2 regions of the Promicromonospora xylanilytica genome follow, and region 2 is predicted to be linked to the other one. Evidence: predicted binding sites of a transcription regulator. Region 2 holds the regulator's gene; the other holds the start of a gene.
The links. The regulator LexA, encoded in region 2, represses DNA repair genes until DNA is damaged. The targets are predictions, from matches to a motif close to TCGAACANNTGTTCGA.
Positions count from the first base shown of each region.

Region 1 (7,657 bases), on a different contig from region 2:
GCGCACCCTCGCCTCGCCCGTGCACTGCTCGACGGCGCGCCGCGGGTCGGCGCCGACCGGGCACGAGAGGTCGTCGCTCTGCTCTCCGACGACTCCGGACGCGGCAGCGGCGATGACCTGCCGGCCCGCTGGCGGGCACTTCGCCGTGGCGAGGACCGCGCGGCCACGGCCCGCTGGCGAGAGGAGACGAAGCGCCTCGGCCGGGGCGCCGCGACCGGCGACCGGTCGGGCGGCGCGGCGGGGACGCACGGGGTGCCGGACGATCTCGCGGCGGGGATCGTGGTGGGGCTCGCGTACCCGGACCGGATCGCGCGGGCCCGGGGGAGCGGCTCCACGACCTACCAGATGTCCGGCGGCACGGGCGCCGCGCTGGACCCGCGATCGCCGCTGCGGACCTCGACCTGGCTGGCCGTCGCGGTGGCCGACCGGGCACCGGGCCGTGCCGACGCCAGGATCCGGTCCGCGGCGCCGATCGACGAGCTCACGGCGCGGGACGTCGCGGGTGACCTCGTCACGACCACCGACCAGATCCGCTGGGACGACGGCCTGGTCGTGACCCGGCGCGTCGAGGCGCTCGGCGCGATCCCGCTGACCGACGTCCCGCTGACGAAGCCCGACCCGCTGCTGGTCCAGGCCGCGGTCCGGGACGGCCTCCGGCGCAGCGGCCTGTCCGTGCTGCGCTGGTCGGAGGCCGCCCTCGCCCTGCGGGAACGGCTCGCGTTCTGCCACGCCCACCTGGGCGCGCCCTGGCCGGCGGTCGACGACGACGCGTTGCTGGCCGGTCTCGACGAGTGGCTGGGTACCGAGCTCGCCGCGGTGCGCGGCTCGCGCGACCTCGCCCGCATCGACGTGGCCTCGGCCCTGAGGCGACTGCTGCCGTGGCCCGCGGCGGGCCGGTTCGGCGAGCTCGCGCCGGAACGGCTCAAGGTCCCCTCGGGCTCCGACGTCAGGCTCGCGTACGACGGCGTCGAGCCGCCGGTCCTCGCGGTGAAGCTGCAGGAGGTGTTCGGCTGGACCGCCACCCCGACGGTCGCGGACGGTCGCGTCCCCGTCGTCCTGCACCTGCTGTCGCCCGCGCGCCGCCCGGTCGCGATCACGAGCGATCTCGCCTCCTTCTGGAGGCAGGGCTACCCCCAGGTCCGGGCCGACCTGCGCGCCCGCTACCCCCGCCATCCGTGGCCGGAGGACCCGCTGAGCGCCGTCCCGACCACCCGGGCCAAACCTCGCCGGTGAACCGCGCGGGTCAGGGTGCACGACGCCCGCGGCTCAGGGACGACGCCCTGCGCAACCAGGGCTGAGTCAGGGGGGACGCGCGCGAGCTCGGGTCCTGGCAGCCCGGCACCGCGCAGCGGAGGGAGGACGACCTGCTGGCGTGGCTCAGGGACCTGGGCTTCTGAGGGGCGTCCGGTGCGGGACATTACCCGGGCGCGAACGTATCGTCGTCGGCATGACCTGGCGTAGCGACGGCTCTGATCACCATCGAGGAGAGGACGGCGCCCGGCCGCCCGGCGGGGCACGGCTGGTGACGGCCGCCGTGCAGGCTGACGGCCCCGGCACCACGTCCCTCGGGGACGACTGGGTGCTCGGCCCGGACGGTATGCGCGAGCGCTCGGCGGCGCGCGTCATCCTGGTCGACGACGCCGGGCGGGTGCTCGTGATGCGCGGGCACGACGTGAACCAGCCGGAGCGGTCCTGGTGGTTCACGATCGGCGGCGGGATCGATCCAGGGGAGACCCCGGTCGAGGCCGCGCTGCGCGAGACCCGTGAGGAGGTGGGCATCGCGCTGGACGCCGACGACCTTGTCGGCCCGGTGCTCACGCGGACGGGCATCTTCGAGTTCTACGCCGAGACGTGCCGCCAGTACGAGGTCTTCTACCTCGCCCGGACGCCGGACGCCGTCGAGGTGACGGCCGACGGCTGGACCGCAGCCGAGCGGGAGCTGCTCGACGAGATGGCGTGGCTGACGCCGGCCGAGCTGCGCGAGCAGCCGCTGGAGGTGTTCCCGCCCGAGCTCCCTGACGTCGTCGACCACCTCGTGGCGGGGTGGGACGGCGACGTGCGCCACCTGGGCGAGCAGCTCGACGACTGAGCCGGACGTAGGATGGATGGTTGTGACAACCCCGACCGTCGGAGTCCTCGCCCTGCAGGGCGACGTCCGTGAACACCTGACCGTCCTGGAGTCCGTCGGCGCGCGGGCGGTGACCGTGCGGCGTCCGGCCGAGCTGGCGGCCGTGGACGGGCTCGTGCTCCCCGGCGGGGAGTCCACGACCATCGACAAGCTGCTGCGCATCTTCGAGCTGGGCGACCTGCTGCAGGCCCGGATCAAGGAGGGTCTGCCGGTCTACGGCTCGTGCGCGGGGATGATCCTGCTCGCGGACCGGATCCTGGACGGCACCGCCGACCAGCAGACCGTCGGCGGCATGGACGTGGTCGTGCGGCGCAACGCGTTCGGGCGGCAGGTCGACTCGTTCGAGACCGACCTCGAGTTCGCGGGCCTCTCCGAACCCGGAGGTGCTCCAGCGGCCGCTGGGCAGCCGGGCGGCCCGGTGCGCACCGCTTTCATCCGCGCTCCCTGGATCGAGGAGGCCGGCCGGGACGTCGAGGTGCTGGCGCGCATACCGGCTGTGGATACGCAGGGACGGCCCGTGGCGGCCGCCGGTAGGATCGTCGCAGCACGGCAGGGGCCGTTGCTCGCCACCGCATTTCACCCTGAGATCACGGGGGACACGCGTGTGCACGGGCTGTTCGTCAGCATGGTCGCGGGCGGCTGAGCGGTTTCCCCGCTACCGTTCGACGCCATTGAAGATGCCATCGCAAATGCAAGGAGTCAGGTAGAGGTATGTCAGGTCACTCCAAGTGGGCCACGACCAAGCACAAGAAGGCCGCGATCGATGCCAAGCGCGGCAAGCTCTTCGCGAAGCTGATCAAGAACATCGAGGTCGCGGCACGTACGGGTGGTGGCGACCTCGCCGGTAACCCGACGCTGTTCGACGCGGTGCAGAAGGCGAAGAAGTCGTCGGTCCCGAACGACAACATCGACCGTGCGGTGAAGCGTGGTTCCGGCGAGGGCGCCGACGCCGTCGACTACCAGACGATCATGTACGAGGGCTACGGCACCAACGGCATCGCCGTCCTGGTGGAGTGCCTCACCGACAACAAGAACCGTGCGGCCTCCGAGGTGCGCCTGGCGTTCAGCCGGAACGGCGGCAACCTTGCCGACCCGGGCTCGGTCTCGTACCTGTTCTCCCGCAAGGGCCTGATCGTGGTGCCGAAGGCCGACGGCGTGGGCGAGGACGAGGTCATGCTCGCGGCGCTCGAGGCGGGGGCCGAGGACGTCACCGACCAGGGTGAGGTCATCGAGGTGCTCACCGAGGCGACCGACCTGGTGCCCGTGCGTACGGCCATCCAGGAGGCCGGCATCGAGTACGACTCGGCCGACGTGATCTTCCACCCGTCGATGCAGGTCGAGGTGGACGTCGAGGGCGCCCGCAAGATCATGCGCCTGATCGACTCGCTCGAGGACAGCGACGACGTGCAGAACGTCTACGCGAACTTCGACGCGAGCGACGAGGTCATGGCGGCGCTCGACGACGAGTGACGTCCCGGCGGCGGGTCAGGGCCTCGCTCGTCGAGCCTGTCGGGCCGGGCGCCGGCGACGTGAGAACGTGACGCCATGCGCGTTCTCGGAGTTGACCCTGGCCTGACCCGGTGCGGTGTCGGTGTGGTGGACTCCCTGCCCGGCCGGCGGGCCCGCATGGTCGCAGTCGGCGTGATCCGCTCCGACGCGGACCTGTCCACCGACCTGCGTCTGCTGAAGATCGCCGACGGTCTGGACGCGTGGCTGGAGGAGCACGTACCCGACGTCGTGGCGGTCGAGCGCGTGTTCGCGCAGCACAACGTCGGCACGGTGATGGGGACCGCCCAGGCGGCGGGCCTGGCCATGGTGGCAGCGGCCCGTCGGGGCGTGCCCGTCGCGCTGCACACGCCGTCAGAGGTGAAGGCGGCGGTGACCGGTTCCGGCCGGGCCGACAAGGCCCAGGTGGCGACCATGGTCACCCGCATCCTCGACCTCGACGAGGCGCCCCGCCCCGCCGACGCAGCCGACGCGCTGGCCCTCGCGGTCTGCCACTTGTGGCGGCCGGCCGGTGCCCTGCAGGGCGGGGACCGGCACGAGCTCACCCCGGCGCAGCGGGCCTGGGCGGCCGCGGAACAGGCGGCCAAGCAGCGCACCCGCCGCTAGGGCGTCTGCCGCCGGCTCTCCGCTGGTCCGCCGTCGGGGTTCGCGGCGTGGCCCCCTCGGCGGTGCCATCCGGCTTGTTAGGCTGCTCGCACGAACGTTCGATCGGACCCTGGTGGGTCCAGCGCCTCGAAGAGGCCCAGGGCGTCGACGTTGTCCGGACGCACGGTGACCCACCGTACGAGTGACGCACAGAAGGGGGAGCCCGTGATCGCCTCGCTGACGGGAACCGTTGCCCACGTGGGCCTCGACCGAGCGGTGGTCGACGTCGGCGGCGTCGGCTACCTCGTGCACGCCACGCCCACCACGCTTGCCGGGCTGCGCGTCGGCGAGACGGCCGGGGTGGCGACCAGCATGGTGGTCCGCGAGGACTCGATGACGCTGTACGGGTTCGGCGACCCCGACGAGCGCGACGTGTTCGAGGTGGTGCAGACCGTTTCCGGCGTCGGGCCGCGCCTCGCGCTCGCGATGCTCGCCGTGCACACACCGGACGCGCTGCGCCGCGCCGTCGCCGGCGAGGATCTCGCCGCGCTGACCCGCGTACCCGGCATCGGCAAGAAGGGCGCCCAGCGCATAGTCCTGGAGCTGGCCGACCGGCTGGGACCGCCGTCCGGGGTCCTGCCCGGCACCGCAGAGGCGTCGCCGACGGAGACGGCTGCAGGCGACCACTCCGAGCGCGTGGTGGAAGCCCTCGCCGGCCTGGGCTGGCCCGCCAAGCAGGCCGACGACGCCGTCGCGAAGGTGCTGGCCGAGGCGGGGACCGACGCGGTGGCCGCCGACGAGGTCGCCACCACGCTCCGCTCCGCGCTGCGTCTGCTGGGTGGCCACCGTGGCTGAGGTCTCGACCACCGGCGCGGGCTCCACCGGCGAGCGGGACCGGATCGTCACGCCGAGCGCCGACGAGATCGAGCGCGCCGCAGAGGCCGCCCTGCGCCCCAAGCGGCTCGACGACTTCGTCGGCCAGCGGGTGGTGCGCGACCAGCTCTCCCTCGTGCTGCAGGCTGCCATCGCGCGCGGCAACCCGCCCGACCACGTGCTGCTGTCCGGCCCGCCGGGGCTCGGCAAGACCACCCTGGCCATGATCATCTCCGGCGAGCTGGAGTCGCACATGCGGCTCACCAGCGGCCCGGCCATCCAGCACGCGGGCGACCTGGCCGCCGTCCTGTCCTCCCTGGAGGAGGGTGACGTGCTGTTCATCGACGAGATCCACCGCCTGGCCCGCCCCGCCGAGGAGCTGCTGTACGTCGCGATGGAGGACTTCCGGGTCGACGTCATCGTCGGCAAGGGCGCAGGCGCCTCGGCCATCCCGCTCGCGCTGCCACGGTTCACCGTCGTGGGCGCCACCACCCGCTCCGGCCTGCTGCCCGCCCCGCTGCGGGACCGCTTCGGGTTCACCGGGCACATGGACTACTACTCGCCCGAGGAGCTGGAGCGCGTGATCCTGCGCTCCTCCGGGCTGCTCGGCGTGCACCTGGAGCATGCGGCGGCGCACGAGATCGCAGGCCGTTCGCGCGGTACGCCCCGCATCGCCAACCGGCTCCTGCGGCGTGTGCGCGACTGGGCGCAGGTGCGCGGCGACGGACGCCTCGACCTGCACGCGGCGAGGTCCGCGCTGGAGGTCTACGAGGTCGATCCCATCGGCCTGGACCGCCTCGACCGCGCCGTGCTCACCGCGCTGTGCACCAGGTTCGGCGGCGGTCCCGTCGGTCTCAGCACGCTGGCCATGACGGTGGGCGAGGAGGCGGAGACCGTCGAGACGGTCGCCGAGCCCTACCTGGTGCGCGAGGGGCTGGTCGGCCGCACCCCACGCGGCCGCGTCGCGACCCCCGCCGCCTGGGAGCACCTGGGGCTCACCCCGCCCGCGCAGCCCGCCGGACGCGGCCCCGACATCCCGGACTCGGGAACTTTGCTCGACCCCTGACGTTGTTCCTGTGGTGCCCCTCGGAGGGGGGCGCCCGAGGATTCGACCCCGAGCACTACACTGGGTTGGATCCTCGTCGTACTTGCGCGACGCACGTGAGTGCAGCACATCCGACCCAGCAATCGAACAGGACCATCCCCGTGGACCCCACAATGCTCATCCTCATCGCGATCCTGCTCGCGGTGATGTTCTTCATGTCCTCCCGTACGCGCAAGCAGCAGCGTGAGGCAGCGGAGTTCCGCAACAACATCACCGTCGGGACCAAGGTCATGACCGCCTCGGGCATGATCGGCACCGTGATCGACGTCGACGACGAGACCGACCAGGTGACCATCGAGTCCTTCCCGGGCAGCCCCACCACGTGGCTCCGCGCCGCCATCGCCAAGAAGGTCGAGGAGCCCGTCGCCGCCGACGAGGACACCGACGACGCGGCCGATGAGTCCGACGTCACAGAGAAGGGCGAAACGGCAAGTACGATCAGCCCCGACGCGACGGACGTTCCCGACGACCTGTCAGACCTGGACACCGCCCAGCGCGAGTACCGGGATCAGCAGCGACGGGACGCTGACGCGGACGGCAAGTGACGGCCGCGCCGTCCGGTGAACCCGGGCGGCGCCGAACCCGCGTCGGACGTACCCCGGCGCGCACACGAGAAGAGACAGACGTTGGCGACTGACACCCGGCGCTCGCGGCCGGTTCGCACGATCGTGCTCCTGACGATCCTGACGATCCTGCTGCCCTTCGGCGCCCTCTTGGCTGGTTGGCAGCTCGACGGAAAGTCGAGCGATAATCCTGACGGCGCGAGCCTGGCTCCCGGCCTCGCACTCGACCTGCAGGGCGGCACCCAGATCATCCTGCAGGCCGTCACTTCCGACGGGTCCGAGGTGACTCCGGAGGCCATGGAAGAGGCCATCGGTGTCATCAGGCAGCGAGTGGACGCCAACGGCGTCACCGAGGCCGAGATCGCGAGCCAGGGCAGCAACCAGATCGTGGTCGAGATCCCCGGCGAGGTCGACGACGAGACCATCGCGCTGATCTCGAAGGCCGCGCAGATGAAGTTCCGCCCGGTCCTGACCTATGGCGCCCCGCAGGCGACGGCCCAGCCGTCCGCCGAACCGGAGGGCAACGGCGACGACGCCGGCGCCAAGGGTGACGAGAACGCCAAGGGCGACGAGAACGCCGGGGGCGACGAGGCCACGGGCGGGCAGAGCCGGGAAGAGCTCGAGAAGAAGGCGGTCGAGGAGGCCAAGGACGTCGACCCGACGGACCCGAGCGACCTGGCCCAGATCACGCCGTCGGTCCAGCAGCTCTTCGACCAGCTCGACTGCACCGACCCGAAGAACCTCCAGGGCGGTGGCGGCGACCACCCCGACCGTGTGCTCGTCACGTGCGACCAGACCGGCGCGGCCAAGTACATCCTCGGTCCCGTCGAGGTGGACGGTACGGACCTGACCACGGCCACCTCCGGCCTGGTGCCCGGTGCGAACGGCACCGTCTCG
Region 1 covers NZ_BAAGRP010000007.1:543,266-550,922, reverse strand. Annotated here, with positions in the region: gene hrpB (ATP-dependent helicase HrpB) at 1-1,233, shown strand, start outside; gene ACYVK7_RS10250 (NUDIX hydrolase) at 1,448-2,089, shown strand; gene pdxT (pyridoxal 5'-phosphate synthase glutaminase subunit PdxT) at 2,106-2,771, shown strand; gene ACYVK7_RS10240 (YebC/PmpR family DNA-binding transcriptional regulator) at 2,840-3,598, shown strand; gene ruvC (crossover junction endodeoxyribonuclease RuvC) at 3,674-4,240, shown strand; gene ruvA (Holliday junction branch migration protein RuvA) at 4,445-5,074, shown strand; gene ruvB (Holliday junction branch migration DNA helicase RuvB) at 5,067-6,158, shown strand; gene yajC (preprotein translocase subunit YajC) at 6,299-6,742, shown strand; gene secD (protein translocase subunit SecD) at 6,824-7,657, shown strand, end outside.
Region 1: the regulator LexA is predicted to act here: its motif matches at 4,327-4,342, upstream of ruvA (Holliday junction branch migration protein RuvA).

Region 2 (7,657 bases):
GCCGAGAACATGGACCAGGAGCAGTGCGAATCGCTCTATGCCCGGACCGAGGCCTACACGAACGACGAGTGGGCGAAGCTCTACCAGGACGGCACGGTTCTGCGGTGGATAGGAACGATGCAGTCGACGTTCGAGGACATCGGCGCTCTCGAGGGAGCCGAGCTCCAGCCCGAGGACTACGTCGACACCACGACGTTCCTCGACGTGCTCGATGACTGAGCCGACCCTGGCCGGAGAGGCGGTGCCCGAGCCCATGCTCGGCATCAACAACCAGACGGTTCCGACGGCGACCGCGCTCGAGGTCATCATGGGCGCCGCGCAGTACGGACTGGGGAGCGTCGAGCTCACGTCGGAGGCCCTCGGGGAGGACACGGACAGCCTCACCGCCGCGCTGCGCGCGCACCGCGTGCGACTCCTGGGCGTCTCGCCCTCGGCCGCACTGCACGGGTGGCACGCGCGGTGGGACGACGAGCTCGAGGGCGCCATGCGGGCGGAGATCTACCGCGCCGCAGAAGCGGGTGCCGGCTACTTCGTGATGCCTTTCATGCGGCCTGCCGGCGACTCGGACACCGTGACCGCAGGGCTGCGCCGCGCCCTACCGATCGCAAGGGACGCCGGCCTGCGGCTCGCCGTCGAGCCGATCGGCCATCACGATGTGCTGCGCCGTACGGACCAGCTCGCACCCGTGCTGACGGCGCTGAACGACGGCGTGATCGGGATGCTGCTCGACTCCTTCCACTTCTTCCGTGCCGGCCAGTCCCTCCAGGACCTGCAGCACCTCGACGGCGTGGACGTCCTCGCAGTACAGGTCTCGAACGCCAACCACCGCCCGACGAACCAGCTTCTCGGATACCGGGACCGCACATTTCCGCTGGACGGCCCGTTCGACGTGACCGGGCTGTGCCGGGAAACCGCACGCCGCTGGCCGGAAGCACCCGTGGTCGTCGAGGTGATCGGAGAGCTGGCGGCGGTCACTCCGTTCCCGGACGGCATGCGGACAGCCGCCATGCAACTTCGCGAGATCACCCAGCTCACCGAGCGAGAGGATGCCCGACGTGCCTGACCGTCCGAACGTGCTGGTCATCATGGCCGACCAGATGATCGCAGACCTCACCGGCGTGTACGGCCACCCGGTGGTACAGACGCCCAACCTGGAGCGGCTGGCCCGCCGGGGCGTGCGGTTCGACGCCGCATACTGCCCGGTCCCGGTGTGCTCACCATCGCGCAGCTCGATGCTCTCCGGGCGGTACGCGTCCACGAACTCCGCCTGGGACAACGCCGCGCCGATCAGCTCGGACATCCCGATGCTGCCGCACTACCTCGCCACGGCAGGCTACGACTCCGCCCTGGCCGGAAAGATGCACTTCGTGGGCGCCGACCAGGTGCACGGGTTCGCCAAGCGGCTCACCACCGACATGTTCCCGAGCACGCTGGCCTGGACGCCCGACCGCGACGCCGTCGGCAGGTTCGCACACCCGGGGAACCCGGACGGGCCACCGATCGCGATCGACTACGTCACCTCGGGCCCCGTGCAATGGACCGAGCAGCTGCAGTTCGACGAGGAGGCCCATTACCGAGCGCTGGAGTATCTCCGCTCCCGGCGCACGTCCCGGCGCGGTTCCTTGCAGATGCCGGCCACAGAGCCGGAACAGGACCCGTGGCTGCTGGTGGCTTCGTACCACCACCCCCACGAGCCGTTCCTCGCCCCGCAGAAGTACTGGGACCTGTACGCCGACGCCGAGACGGATCCCGTGCGAGTACCCGCGAGCCCGGAACTCCCCCGGTCACCGATGGACGACTGGGTGGACGCACTGCACGGCGTCGACGGCGTGGACCTCACCGACCCGGAGGAGGTGGCCCGGACGCGCCGGGCCTACTACGCCCTGGTCACCTACATCGACGACAAGGTCGGCGAGCTGCTCGACACGCTGGAGGAGACCGGCCACGCCGACGACACGGTGATCGTGTTCACGAGCGACCATGGCGACATGCTGGGCGAGCGAGGAATGGTCCAGAAGCGAACCTTCTACGAGTGGTCGTCCCGGGTACCACTGATCATCGGCGGTGGCCCTGTCGAGGCACAGGGCGTCACCTCCGCGACTCCGGTGTCCCTCGTGGACCTGACGTCAACCTTGTGCGACCTGGTGGGCGTCGAACCCGTGCGGCAGGACGGGCGCAGCCTCGTCGGCGAGCTGCGCAACGCGGAGATCCCCGCAGCGCCTGTGTTCGTCGAGTATCACTCGGAGGGTGTGTATGCCCCGTGCTGGATGCGCCGCGAAGGGGATCTCAAGTACGTCTACGTGCACGGCCACGGTCACCAGCTGTTCGATCTCTCGACCGACCCCGATGAGAGGCATGACCTCGCCGGCGACCCCCGGTACGCGGACGCGGTCGCCAGGGCACGTGCCGACATCCTCAGTCGCTTCGACCCGGACGACATCGAACGCAGGATCCGGCGGAGCCTCGCCGACCGGCGGCTGGTTCGGAGCGCCATGGCCGCCACAGGGACGGTCTGGGCCTACGACCCGTCACCGGGGATCTTCACCCAGTACTGGCGAGAGACCTAGGAACGCGAATGTCGCTCGTGCGGCTCTCCTGGGAGCCCAGGACTCGGTGAGCATCGCACCGGCTTCCTCCCGGTGCCACATGAGTACGACGAAGGCCGCCGACCTGGTCGTTCACCAGGTCGGCGGCCCCTACCACCGAGGCTCAGCCGCTCTTGCGGCGGAACATCTTCTGCACGGGGCCGGTCGTCTCCGAACCGTGCACCGCACCGGTATTCACGTCGCCCGCGGCGGTCCGGTGCCGGGCCGCGTTCTTGCGGTCCAGCGCCTCCTTGAACTTCGCCTTGGCGTCCGAGCTCGGCGCCGTCGCCACCTTGGGCTCCTCGGCGCCCTGGGTCTCGGCCGCCTCGGCCGCCTCGGTAGTGGGCTTCTCGTCCGTCACACCGATCACCTCCTCTTGTTCCGGGGGTCCCTCGATCGGGTCCGTCGTCCGCTCAGCCTGCACTACGGCACACGTGGGTGCCAACATTTTTCGCGGGCGACCCCGGCCTGGGCACGCCGGCGCCCATACGGCCGCCCGTGCGCCGTCAGGCCTGCGCGGCGGCCCGCTCGGCACGCTCGGCACGGAGCGAGGTGATCGCGCTCTCGAAGTCCTCGAGCGAGTCGAACGACTGGTAGACGCTCGCGAACCGGAGATAGGCCACCTCGTCGAGCTCCCGCAGGGGGCCGAGGATCGCGAGACCCACCTCGTACGCGTCGATCTCGGCGCTGCCGTTGCTGCGAAGGGTCTCCTCGACGCGCTGGGCCAGGATGGCGAGGTCGTCATCGCTCACCGGCCGCCCCTGGCACGCCTTGCGCACGCCCGCGGCGACCTTGTCGCGGCTGAACGGCTCGGTGGCGCCGGAGCGCTTGACCACGGACAGGCTGGCGGTCTCGACGGTGGTGAACCGGCGGTTGCAGTTCGGGCACTGCCGTCGGCGCCGGATCGACAGGCCGTCGTCGGCGGTCCGTGAGTCCACTACGCGCGAGTCGGCGTGGCGACAGAACGGGCAGTGCATGCTCACTCCTGCGTGGGTCGACCACGGACCGGAGGCCTCCGGTCGCGTCCCGACGGTAAGCGGGCAAACCACCCTCATGCAACATCGCCGCAGCATTTGACGACGAATCGAGGCCTCCGGTCACTCCTTGGGAAGGAGCAACAGCTCTCCGACCCGTAGAGCGCCCGACGACATCTGGTTCAGCTCCTGGAGCCGCCCGACGGCGTGCCGCACGTCCTCACCAGGCTCCGCGATCTCTCGGGCGAAGCCCCAGAGGGTCTCCCCCGGCTGCACCGCGTGCACCCGGACCTCCGTCGGTTCGCCAGGGGCGCTCGCCACCGCCGTGGCACCCCAGGTGATCATCGGCGCGAGCAGGAGCATGGCCAGCAGCACGAGCGCCACCCGGCCTCGCCGGGTGAGCCGCAGGCCTGCCACGCCGAGCCGGTCCGCGATCGTTCGCGCCCGGGCCGGCGGATACGCCCGGTGCACTACCGGTCCGGCCGCCGGCGCGAGCGCCCGGCCGTACGTCGGCGCGTACGCCTGCCCATACGTCGGGGTGTACTGCCGCAACGGGATCACGTCCCCCATGGCCCCTCCTCGAAGAGTGACTGAGTTCTTGCCGTTCATACAAACGTTCGTCGAACGCCCGTACCATTGTGTAGCACGGGACACCGTCGATGTCGAGACACGCTCGAACATTCGTTTGAGCCGAGCGGGTTTGTGATCTAGAGTGGGTCGCGCAGAGGAGAACATTTGTCGGAACGGGAGGGGCACGGGCATGACGGGACGGGACGGGACCAGCGACACGAGAGCCGTCGACACGGCACTCTCGGGCGTCGCCACGCTGGACGCGCCGGGCGACAAGGCGGTCGCCGACGTGCACGCGATCTCACCGACGGACCGCCTCACCGAGCGGCAGCGCCTCGTGCTGGACACGATCCGGCAGTCGTTCGAGACGCGGGGCTACCCGCCGTCGATGCGCGAGATCGGCGAGGCGGTCGGGCTGGCCAGCCCGTCGAGCGTCAAGCACCAGCTCCAGATGCTCGAGAAGAAGGGCTTTCTGCGTCGCGACCCGAACCGACCGCGTGCGATGGAGCTCGTCGAGCCCCTGGCGGACCAGGTCGACAAGCCGAGCCGCGGCGAGATCCACTGGCCCGAGCCGCGGCGTAGCGGCCAGGTCCACTGGGGCGGCTCGGTACCTGACGACGCGAGCACCCCGCCGCCGTCGTACGTGCCGCTGGTCGGCCGGATCGCGGCCGGTGGCCCCATCCTGGCCGAGCAGGTCGTGGAGGACGTCTTTCCGCTCCCCCGTCAGCTGGTCGGCGACGGCGAGCTGTTCCTCCTCAAGGTCGCCGGCGACTCGATGGTCGACGCGGCGATCTGCGACGGGGACTGGGTCGTCGTGCGGCGCCAGAACGTCGCCGAGCAGGGTGAGATCGTCGCGGCCATGATCGATGGCGAGGCGACGGTCAAGACGTTCAAGCAGACGGACGGGCACGTGTTCCTGCTGCCCCAGAACCCCGCCTACGAACCCATCCCGGGCGACGAGGCTCAGGTTCTGGGCCGCGTGGTCGCGGTCCTGCGCAGCCTCTAGGGCTGCACAGCCGATGGAGAACGGGGTGGTGTTCCTGCTGGGTCCACAGCAGGAACACCACCCCGTTCTCGCCGCCCGGGCACGCCCCTAGAAGCCGAAGCGCTTCTGGACCGCTCGCACGCTGTCCGCCGAGGCGCGCAGGCCCGTCAGCTCGTCGTCGGACAGCGGGACCCGCACGTTGTCGGTGACCCCGCGCCGGTCGACGCGGGACGGCACGGACAGACAGACGTCACCGATGCCGTGATAGTCGTCCAGCAACGACGACACCGGCATGATCCGGCGTTCGTCCTTGAGGACCGCCTCGATGATGCGGGTCGCGGCCAGGCCGACGGCGTAGTTGGTCGCCCCCTTGCCCGCGATGATCCGGTAGGCCGAGTCGACCACCTCGCGGTGCACCTCCGCGCGCACGGCGGCGTCGATCGGCGGCCTGTCGCCGAGCGGCACCCAGTCCAGCAACGGGACGCCGCCGATCGTGGCGGAGCTCCACAGCGCGATCTCGGAGTCGCCGTGCTCCCCGGCGATGTACGCGTGCACGTTCCCGACGGCCACACCGCAGCGCTCGGCGAGGACGACGCGCAGCCGCGAGGAGTCCAGGACGGTACCGCTGCCGAACAGTCGCTCCCGCGGCAGGCCGGAGATCTGGAGGGCCGCGTAGGTCACCACGTCCACGGGATTGGTCACCATCAGATACGTGGCGTCGGGCGCCACCTCCACCAACCCCGGCAGGATCTGGTGCATCAGCCCGATGGTCGCCTCGGCGAGGTCGGTTCGGGTCTGCCCGGGCTTCTGCTTCGCCCCGGCGGTCACGACGACGACGTCCGCCCCCGCGCAGACCGCCACGTCGTCGGAGCCCTCGACCTGCGCCTGCGACGTGAACATCAGGCCGTGCCGCAGGTCGAGCACCTCCGCCTCGACCTTGGCCCGGTTCACGTCGTGCAGGGCGATCGTGCGGGCCGAACCTCGGGTGAGTGCCGCGAAGGCGAGGGTCGAACCGACCGCCCCCGCGCCCACGACGGCCAGCTTGGTGGTACGGGAACCTGACGGCTCCGTGTCCTGGACGTCCGGGTGGGCTGCCATGTGTTCCAGGCTATGTGTCGAGCCGGGCGAGCGCGGCGCGAACGAGTGCTGGATCCGTGGTGGGCCAGAACCCGGGCATCGACCGGGTCAGGAACGACGCGTACCGCGCGGTCGCGAGCCGCGGGTCCAGGACCGCGACCACCCCGCGGTCGTCCATGCTCCGCACGAGACGCCCGGCCCCCTGTGCGAGCAGCAGCGCGGCGTGCTGTGCGGACACCGCCATGAACCCGTTGCCCCCGGCCTGCTCGACGGCCCGGGCTCGGGCCGCCTTGACCGGGTCGTCGGGGCGGGGGAACGGGATGCGGTCGATGAGCACGAGCTGGCACGACGGCCCCGGCACGTCGACGCCCTGCCACAGCGACAGCGTGCCGAACAGGCAGGCGGTCGGGTCGTCGGCGAACTGGCGCACGAGCGTGGGCAGCTGGTCGTCGCCCTGCGCCAGGATCGGGAAGTCCAGCCGCTCCCGCATCGCCTCGGCGGCCGCGTTGGCCGCACGCCGGGACGAGAAGAGGCCGAGCGTACGGCCGCCCGCCGCCGTGATGAGCTCGGCGATCTCGTCGAGCTGTGCCTCCGTCGTGGGCTCGCGGCCGGGCGCCGGCAGGTGCCGCGCCGTGTACAGGATGCCCTGGCGCGGGTAGTCGAACGGGCTGCCCGCGTCCAGTCCCCGCCACGGCGGGGCGTCCTCGCCCTTGAGGCCCAGCGTGCCCGCCACCGGCTCGAACGTGCCGCCCAGCGCCAGAGTCGCCGACGTGAAGACGCCGGTCGCCTCGCCCAGCAGGTGCGTGCGGATCAGGCCGGCGACGTGGAGCGGTGCCGCGTGCAGGCGGGTCACGTTGTCGCCGAACCCGCCCCAGCCGTTGTCGGGGCGCGAGCACCACAGCACGTCGGCGCTCGTGTCCTGGAACGCCATGCGCTCGGCCGTCTCGAACAGCTGGAGCATCGCCCCCTGCGCCATCTTGAGCCCCGGCTCGGGCTGGCCCTGGGCCTGGCCCTTTCCGCCGGCGGTGTCCGGCTTGAGCGTGCTCAGCACCTCGCGCGCCGCGTCCCGCACCGCGCCGACGGCCGTCCGCAGCTCGTCCGGCAGGCCGGTGGGGAACCGCTCGGCCGGCGCCGTGACGAGCAGGGTCCCGAGGGCCTGCGCCGCCTGGTCGAGGGCGTCGGTGTTGGTGCCCGCGTGCCGGCGGGCCAGCCGTGCGGCGTTCTCCACCGAGGCCATGGACAGGTCCACCGTGGCCGACGACGTCACCCGGTCCGTGAGCTCGTGCGCCTCGTCGACCACCACGACGTCGTGCTCAGGGAGCACCCCGGGGCTGCCCGTCGCCGCGATGCCCAGCATCGCGTGGTTGGTGACCACCACGTCCGCGTCCCGCGAGATGGCGCGCGCCCTGTCCGGGAAGCACTCGGCGAGCATGGGGCACTTGCCGCCCAGGCACTCCATGGCGGTC
Region 2 covers NZ_BAAGRP010000074.1:138,135-145,791, reverse strand. Annotated here, with positions in the region: gene ACYVK7_RS23565 (ABC transporter substrate-binding protein) at 1-219, shown strand, start outside; gene ACYVK7_RS23560 (sugar phosphate isomerase/epimerase family protein) at 212-1,063, shown strand; gene betC (choline-sulfatase) at 1,056-2,567, shown strand; gene ACYVK7_RS23550 (DUF5302 domain-containing protein) at 2,710-2,946, opposite strand; gene nrdR (transcriptional regulator NrdR) at 3,092-3,562, opposite strand; gene ACYVK7_RS23540 (LysM peptidoglycan-binding domain-containing protein) at 3,683-4,129, opposite strand; gene lexA (transcriptional repressor LexA) at 4,320-5,135, shown strand; gene ACYVK7_RS23530 (L-lactate dehydrogenase) at 5,223-6,212, opposite strand; gene ACYVK7_RS23525 (ATP-dependent DNA helicase) at 6,223-7,657, opposite strand, start outside.